DNA from 2 places in the Rhizobium sp. BK456 genome. Region 2 is predicted to be linked to the other one. Evidence: riboswitches for the same ligand, from Rfam matches in the RefSeq annotation. Region 2 holds a riboswitch; the other holds the start of a gene.

Region 1 (4,415 bases), on a different contig from region 2:
AGAGGTCGGGGGCTGGACCGTGGCTGTCGACCCGACTTTAGACAATGGCTGTTTTGTTCTGACTTCCTTTGATGATGACACCATTTTTCGTCTCGGTTTCAATTTCCGAAAAAAGGACAAACCTCTGTACATTCTGCTTGGAAATCCGAACTGGAAATCCTTGGAGAAAGGTAAGCATTATCCCATCGAACTCTCGTTAGACCAGTCTCGATGGACGGCTGATGCGAGAGGTCTTGATCTCGATGGCCTCAAATCATTGTGGATCGATACCGACGATACCGACTTGATTGAGGAGTTCGCTGGTAAACTGAGTTTCCGCGCCCGCTTTAACGGAAAAGAGATTGTTGCCCTCGGTTTGAAAGATTCCGAGAGGGCAGCGGATGAGTTGCTCGCTTGCCAAAAGGCGGTAAACGATGCGGTCATGAAACAGCCGGGGCCGCCACAATCAAAAGATCCGTTCGAATCAAAGCCAGGCACCCAAGCCTCGGATCTTTTTGACCTTTAGTTGATTGCTGACTGGGCAAGCCCGAGGATCCACGGCGGGGGGTACGGCGCCCATGTTGGTACTGACTGGAAGGCTGCAGCCGGCCGCGTCCGAGCGCAGTGCTTGCCGCATGGGTCCTCGGGTCAAGCCCGAGGACGACGGAGCGTTGGGAGAAACGAGCGGCAAGAGGCGGGACGTCTCGGAATTCCAGCAAAATGCGCAAACGATTTTGCGTAAGAAGCACGTAAAGCGAACCCACATCCAACAAAACCGCTGCACACTTTTGATGAATTTGCTGCCGGCCGCTCGCCTCTTGCCGGTCGTTGCCCCACCCTCCGTCGTCCTCGGGCTTGACCCGAGGACCCATGCGGCAAGCACGGCGTTCGCGTTCGAACTGACAAGCAACCCGTCAGTTGAGCACGCGCAACAGCCCCGGTGAATCCAGCGAGAAAGCGGGAATGTCGACATCGAACATCTCGCCTTCATCCGTTTCCATCTGGTAATGGCCGAACATCAGGCCGGACGGCGTGTCGAGCGGGCAGCCGGAGGAGTATTCGTAGGTGTCGCCGGGGCTGAGACGCGGCTGTTCGCCGACGACGCCGGGGCCGGTCACCTCGTCCACCTGTCCGTTCTGGTCGGTGATATTCCAGTAGCGGTTGACCAGGCGAACCGCGATGGCGGAATTGTTGCTGATGACAATCCGGTAACCCCAGACATAGCGATCGTCTTCTGGATCGGATTGCTCCTCCAGATAGAATGGCTCGACGACGACTTCGATATCTTTTGTGAGGGCGCGATACATGCCTTGCACCTTAGTCAAGATATGTTACCCGTATCTTATAAGAGGCGCTGTCCGTCAAGAAACGGAACGTTGATCGTGACTAAAACGGTCCTGATCCAAGCTGTTTCGATCGTTAAGCCTAATTGACAGTGTTAATTTCACTTCCGAACGCCGGCACCGCCGAACTTGTTCCCCGGCCGGACCGCAGTGAGGTCCGGCCTATCACATCGTGGCGTGCCGAACCCCCGAGGGGTCCGGCCGCCATGGGTGGGATCAGGCCGAGACCTTGGCAAGCGCCTTGGCGAAATCCTCGATCAGATCGTCGGTATCCTCGATGCCGGCCGAAAGGCGGACCGTGCCCGGGGAAATGCCGAGTTCGGCGCGCGCCTCCTCCGTGAGGTTCTTGTGCGTCGTCGTCGCAGGATGGGTGATCAGGCTCTTGCTGTCGCCGAGATTGTTGGAAATCTTGATGATCTCGAGCGCGTTCTGCAGCGCGAAGGCCGCCTCCTTGCCACCCTTCAGCTCGAAGGCGACGAGGGTCGAGCCGCCGGTCATCTGCTTGGCGATGATGTCGGCCTGCGGATGGTCCTTGCGGCCGGGATAGATCACTTTGGCGACCTTGCTCTGCTCAGCCAGGAAATCGGCGATCTTCGCGGCATTCTGCGTCTGCTGCTTCACACGCAGCGGCAGCGTCTCGATGCCCTTCAGCAGCGTCCAGGCGTTGAACGGCGACATGGCCGGGCCGGTGTGGCGGAAATAGTCGTGCAGGTTCTCGTCGATCCAGTCCTTGTCGGCAAGCACGACGCCGCCGAGGCAGCGGCCCTGGCCGTCGATATGCTTGGTGGCGGAATAGACGACGATATGGGCGCCGAGTTCCAGCGGCTTCTGGAAGAGCGGCGTCGCAAAGACATTGTCGACGACGACCTTGGCGCCGATCTGGTTGGCGAGCCTGGCGACACCTGATATATCGACCACTTCGAGTGTCGGGTTGGTCGGGCTTTCCAGGAAGAACACCTTGGTGTTCGGCCGGATCGCCTGTTCCCAGTTTTCCAGATCACGGCCGTCGACCAGCGTGCACTCGATGCCGTATTTCGGCGCCAGAGTTTCCACCACCCAGCGGCAGGAGCCGAAGAGGGCGCGCGCGGCAACGATATGATCACCAGCCTTGACCTGGCAGAGGATGGCCGCGCTGACGGCCGCCATGCCGGAAGCGGTGGCGCGGGCGTCTTCGGCGCCTTCGAGCATGCACATGCGCTTTTCGAACATGTCGTTGGTCGGGCTGCCGTAGCGGGCGTAGATGTAGCCGTCCGTCTCGCCCTTGAAGCGGGCTTCGGCCGCCTCCGACGTCTCATAGACGAAGCCCTGCGTGAGATAGATTGCCTCGGATGTTTCGCCATATTGCGAACGCAAGGTTCCGCCGTGGACGAGTTGGGTTGCCGGGCGCCAGGTCTTGCTCATGCCATCACCTTCACATAACAAAAAAACCGGCCGCAAAAGCAGACCGGTTTCAACCCGGTCTTTTTAGCCACTTGTTTAACGTGGCTGCAAGCCGACCGGCCAAATCACCACGGGATAATTCTGCAATACTGCTGTTAGCTGCTTGCGTCAATTCCCCGTATTTGGTTTTGTCGGCGGCAAATGATGGATGAGGCATGATGGCTCGTGAAACGGGAATTCTGGCGGACCGCGCGATCTCGGCGCTGTTCGAAACGGGGCGTCTGATCTCCGAACGGGAGCTGGACCGTGACCAGATCCAGCCGGCAAGCCTCGACCTGCGCTTAGGCGCCAAGGCTTTTCGCGTGCGCGCCAGCTTCATGCCCGGCCCCTCGCACCTGGTCTCGGACAAGCTCGACCGCCTTAGCCTGCATGTCATCGACCTTTCCGAAGGTGCGGTGCTCGAAACCGGCTGCGTCTATATCGTGCCGCTGATGGAGAGCTTGGCGCTGCCGGCCGACATGTCGGCCTCGGCCAATCCGAAGAGCTCGACCGGCAGGCTCGATATCTTCACCCGCGTCATCACCGATTACGCCCAGGAATTCGATAAGATCCCGGCTGGCTATGCCGGCCCGCTTTATCTCGAAATCAGCCCACGCACCTTCCCGATCGTCGTGCGCCGCGGCTCGCGCCTGTCGCAGATCCGCTTCCGCGTCGGGCAGGCCCTGCTCGGCGAGCCGGAATTGTTGAAGCTGCATGAAAGCGAAACGCTGGTCGCCAGCAAACAGCCGAACGTCTCCGGCGGCGGCATCGCGCTGTCAATCGACCTTGCCGGAGATGAAGACGGCCTGATCGGCTATCGCGGCAAGCACCACACCGCCGTTGTCGACGTCGACAAGAAAGATCAGCACGACATCTTCGATTTCTGGGAGCCGCTCTATAGCCGCGGCCGCAACGAACTGATCCTCGATCCCGACGAGTTCTATATCCTCGTCTCGCGGGAGGCTGTGCACGTGCCGCCGGATTATGCCGCCGAAATGACCCCCTTCGATCCGCTGGTCGGCGAATTCCGCGTCCATTACGCCGGCTTCTTCGATCCGGGCTTCGGCCACGCACCGGCCGGCGGTCGCGGCAGCCGCGCCGTGCTCGAAGTGCGCAGCCACGAAGTGCCCTTCATCCTCGAAGACGGCCAAATCGTCGGCCGCCTGGTCTACGAGCACATGCAGGAAAAACCGACCAGCCTCTACGGCTCCGGACTCGGCTCCAACTACCAGGCCCAGGGCCTCAAACTCTCGAAACACTTCCGCATCTGAGAGATCGGTCCCGCGCGGCTTGACAGCGGCCCCCATCTGTTGGAAATCTCAGCGGATCGCGGGTGTAGCTCAATGGTAGAGCAGCAGCTTCCCAAGCTGAATACGAGGGTTCGATTCCCTTCACCCGCTCCAACTGCCTTTCCAGCGAACTTCTCTAATCCCCAAAAAACCGGATCGGCTTGTACCGGCGGTGCGCGATGATCAGGCTCCGGTCGGGCTGGATGATGTAGGTTTCCTCCACCTGCTGGCCATACTGGTCGATGAAATCATGCGGGAAGGCGGAGCCAGCAGGTGATTTGGTGAGCTTGCTGCGTGGCTGGCCGTTATAGGTGATGCTTCCCGGGATCGGCTCCAGGCCGGGGCCGCTATAGGTGGCGGTGCTGCACCCGGTGAGAATGAGGCC
Region 2 (4,415 bases):
GTCGAGGGCTGCCTCGACGGCGGCTTTGTCATAGGCATCGGGGCTTTCGGGGAAGGCCAGCGCCTCACGCAGCGTGCCGCCGGGAATATAGGCGATCTGCGGGACGAACAGCATGTCGTCGACCGGCGGCAGGCCCATCGTGCCGCTGCCGCACGGCCAGAGGCCGGCCATCGCCTGGAACAGCAGCTTGCGGTTGACGCTGTGATCGCCGTTGATCATGATCTTTTCGCCTACCTTGATCACGACATCGGTTTCGCGCAGGCGGAAGCCGCCGCATTCGTCGATGTCTTCACCGATCTTGGCGACGATCACCACGTCCTTCAATGTCAGCGTGTCGGGCGCGGTGTTTTCATAGGCGATGCCGTCTTTCAGGGCGAATTCCTCTTCCATGTCGAGCAGCGCCTGGCGGAAATCGGTGACGCGCATCAGTGTGGCGCGCCATTCGGCGATCGGACCGAAATTCGCGACATACCAGCGCAGCGCCGTGTTGACTTGGTTGAAGGCGCCGACCGACATCATCAGCTGACCGAGGGTGAGGCCGCCGGAGAAATAGGCCGGTGCGGCGACGATGATCGGAATGACGATGACCAGCCAGCCGTAGCCGGCCGAAACCCAGGTGAGGTTGGTATTGGCCATGGCGAGCCGCTTGACCACCCTTAGCACCGAGCTGATGTCGGTGTTGATGCGCCGGCGTTCGTTCTCCTCGCCGCGGGCAACCGTGATCGCCGGCATGTTCTCGTTGGCATGCATCAGCGTGAAGCGAAGCTCGGCCTCCTTCGAGAAGCGGTCGGCATTGAGCTTTACCAGCTTGCGGCCGACGACCTGGCTCAGCACCGAGGCGGAAGCGGCGTAGAAAATCGCCGCCCAGACCATATAGCCGGGAATGGAGAAGCTGTGGCCGCTGATGTGGAAGATGAAGCCGCTGGAAAGCTCCCAGAGTACGCCGATGAAGCTTACGAGAAGAATGGTCGACTGCAGCAGGCCGAGAACGAGCCCTGTCGTGCTCTCGGCGAGGTTGCGGGAATCCTCGTGCAGCCGCTGGTCCGGATTGACGCCGATCAGGCCGCTGGAGGCGAGCCGCAACGCCCGCTTGCGCTTCAACCACTGGTCGACGAGGTCGCGCGACAGGCCCTCGCGCATATAGAGCGCGGTCATCTGATTCAGCCATGCCTGCAGCACGTTGAGCAGGAGCAGCGTGCCGGCGATCATCGCGAAGATTTCGAGCTGGTGGAAGAATTCACCGAGGTCGCGGCGCTCCAGCGAATCGTAGAAGGGTGCATTCCACTTGTTGAGGATGACCTGGCCGTAGGACGTCGCCAGGATGACGAGGATCAGCACGGTCGCCAGAAACAGCACCTTGCCACGCACTTGCGAATTCCAGAATGCTGAGAACATCACCCCGAGGCGGTCAGTCAGGCTGAGATCATAGCCTACCCTATCCTGCCTTCGGATGCCCGGCCTCCCCTCGGTCTTATCTGCCATCACGCTTTTCCAACATCGCCCATGCTTACCATTATTAACATGGTGGCGTTACCGGTCTATCAACAGATTCTATCAGTCATTAAACTGTGATGATGCTTGCATGAGTCGCTCCCGCATGCATTCGACAGTTGATTCGTGGCTCGACTGGGTCTATTTAAGCGTTCCGTGGTGATTTGGCCGGCCGGCTTGCAGCCACGTTAAAAAATTCGCTAAAGGGCCGCGTGCGGACCGGTAGCGATTTTTTTCGCCGCCGGTTTTTTGTTTTTTGATCGAGTGACCGCAATGCCCATCAAGATCCCCGACACGCTGCCCGCCTTTGAAACCCTCGTTCAAGAGGGTGTACGGGTGATGACCGAGACGCTGGCGATCCGTCAGGATATTCGTCCGCTGCAGATCGGGCTGCTCAACTTGATGCCGAACAAGATCAAGACCGAATTGCAGATGGCCCGCCTTGTCGGCGCCTCGCCGCTGCAGGTCGAGCTGTCGCTGATCCGCATCGGCGGCCACAAGGCGAAGAACACCTCCGAAGATCACCTGCTTGCCTTCTACCAGACCTGGGAGGAGGTGAAGCACCGCAAATTCGACGGCTTCATCATCACCGGGGCGCCGATCGAGCTTTTGCCCTATGAGGACGTTACCTATTGGCCGGAGATGCAGGAGATTCTCGACTGGACGGAAACGAATGTGCATTCGACGATGAACGTCTGCTGGGGCGCGATGGCGGCGATCTATCATTTCCACGGCGTTCCGAAATACGAGCTGAAGGAGAAGGCCTTCGGCGTCTACCGTCACCGCAACCTGAAGCCTGCGTCGATCTATCTCAACGGCTTTTCCGACAATTTCGAGGTGCCGGTGTCGCGCTGGACCGAAGTGCGCCGCGACGATATCGAGAAATCGGACAAGCTGGAGATCCTGATGGAATCCAGCGAGATGGGCGTCTGCCTCGTGCACGAGAGGCGAGGCCGGCGGCTCTATATGTTCAACCACGTCGAATATGATTCCACCTCGCTGTCCGACGAATATTTCCGCGACGTCAATGCTGGCGTGCCGATCAAGATGCCGCACAACTATTTCCCGCATAATGATCCGGCGCTTGCGCCGCAGAACCGCTGGCGCAGCCATGCGCATCTTTTGTTCGGCAACTGGATCAACGAGATCTACCAGACGACGCCGTTCGATGTGGAGGAGATCGGCACGGATCTGTGAGCCGTACCCCTTTCTCATCGTGGCCGGTTGCGGTTTGGAACAAATGCGGGCAGGTTCCGGTCGGAATGCTAGATATCAAATGGACGGTCGATCATGTCGGATAAGTTGGAGCGGGAAGTTTTCGGGCAGACGAAGGCGGGCGAGACCGTCTATCGCGTCGTCATCAGCGGCGGCGGGCTGACCGCCAAGATCATCAGCTGGGGCGCGGTCATCCAGGATCTGCGCCTGGAAGGGCATGACGCGCCGCTGCAGCTCGGCTTTGAGGAATTCGACAGCTACCCGCTCCATTCAGCCTATTTCGGCGCGACGCCCGGCCGCTGCGCCAACCGTGTCGGCGGCGGTGCCTTCATGCTCGACGGCAAGGATCACCAGCTCGAGCTGAACGAAAACGGCGTGACGCATCTGCATGGCGGCAGCGACAATATTGCCAAACGCAACTGGACGGTCGTCGAGCATGATGTCGACCGCGTGGTGCTGAAGATCGTCGATCCCGATGGCCGCGCCGGCTATCCCGGCAATTGCACCATCCAGGCAACCTTCTGGGTGCACGGCAACGGCGAACTGTCGGTGACCTACGAATCCACAAGCGACCAGCCGACGCTCGCCAATGTCTGCCAGCATGCCTATTTCAATCTCGACGGTCGCGAGGACGCGCTTGGCCACGACATCATGATCGCTGCCGACCACTACCTGCCGACCGACGAGAAACAGGTGCCGACCGGCGAGATCCGTTCCGTCGCCGGCACGGAATTCGATTTCCGCGAGATGGCGCCGATGAAGCGTTTCGCCGGCAGCGAGCAGGTGCTGTACGACCATAATTTCTGCCTGTCCGGCGAACGCACCGCCAAGCGCAGCGTCGCGCTCGCCCGCAGTCTCTATTCCGGCGTGTCGCTTGAAGTGCGCAGCACCGAGCCGGGCGTGCAGTTCTATGCCGGTTTCAAGCTCAATACCGGTGCTCCCGGCCTCGGCGGACGCAAATACGGCCCCTTCGCTGGCTTCTGCCTGGAGACGCAGGTCTGGCCGGATGCCATCAATCACCAGGGTTTCCCGAATGCGGTGCTGCGCCCCGGCGAAGTGCTGCGCCAGGAGACGGATTACATCTTCACCAAGAACTGAGCGTCTTTTTGAGACGCGGCGCCGGGACGTACGGCTGTCAAATTTTATCGCTATGAAAACCTCTCCGGCCCGCGCCGGGGAGGTTTTTTCTCGCTTGCCGGTAATTATATCTTGCCGATTGGTTCTAAATAGGTTCTATTGCTTGCCCATGGATAGGACCAGTCTGATAGCGGAGCTAAAGAGTCGCGGCCTGCGTGACGCGGCGCTGACCGGGCCGCTCTACAAGCGGCTGGCGCAGACGCTGACCGGCCTTATTCAGGAAGGATTGCTGAAACCCGGCACGGCGCTGCCGGGGGAGCGCGATCTTGCCGAGGCCTTGAAGCTCGGCCGCGTCACCGTGCGCACCGCCTATCGCGATCTGATGGCATCCGGCGCATTGGAATCGCGCCACGGAAGCGGTACTTTCGTATCGAGCAAGGTCGAGCGCATGGAGCAGTCGCTCTGGCGGCTGTCCTCCTTCTCCGCCGACATGCGCTCGCGCGGGCGTCAACCGGCCGCAAAGATATTGTCACGGACGGTCAATACGCCGTCGCCGGACGAATCCTTCCTGCTCGGGCTTGGCGGTGACGAGCCGGTGCTCAGGCTCGACCGATTGCGTCTCGCCGACGGCC

What was found. Region 2 has a riboswitch for S-adenosylmethionine ahead of metA (homoserine O-succinyltransferase). Riboswitches for the same ligand answer to the same signal wherever they lie in the genome.
Region 1: it holds a riboswitch for S-adenosylmethionine, as region 2 does, so the genes downstream of both, FHX03_RS04660 (O-succinylhomoserine sulfhydrylase) here and metA (homoserine O-succinyltransferase) in region 2, are expected to answer to the same signal.

The regions. Positions count from the first base shown of each region.
Region 1 covers NZ_JACIAO010000001.1:882,083-886,497, reverse strand. Annotated here, with positions in the region: gene FHX03_RS04670 (hypothetical protein) at 1-505, shown strand, start outside; gene apaG (Co2+/Mg2+ efflux protein ApaG) at 894-1,286, opposite strand; gene FHX03_RS04660 (O-succinylhomoserine sulfhydrylase) at 1,539-2,723, opposite strand; SAM riboswitch at 2,766-2,844, opposite strand; gene FHX03_RS04655 (2'-deoxycytidine 5'-triphosphate deaminase) at 2,918-4,012, shown strand; tRNA gene FHX03_RS04650 (tRNA-Gly) at 4,071-4,144, shown strand; gene FHX03_RS04645 (hypothetical protein) at 4,167-4,415, opposite strand, start outside.
Region 2 covers NZ_JACIAO010000008.1:124,472-128,886, forward strand. Annotated here, with positions in the region: gene FHX03_RS22225 (ABC transporter ATP-binding protein/permease) at 1-1,482, opposite strand, end outside; SAM riboswitch at 1,638-1,715, shown strand; gene metA (homoserine O-succinyltransferase) at 1,765-2,688, shown strand; gene FHX03_RS22235 (aldose epimerase family protein) at 2,782-3,804, shown strand; gene FHX03_RS22240 (GntR family transcriptional regulator) at 3,953-4,415, shown strand, end outside.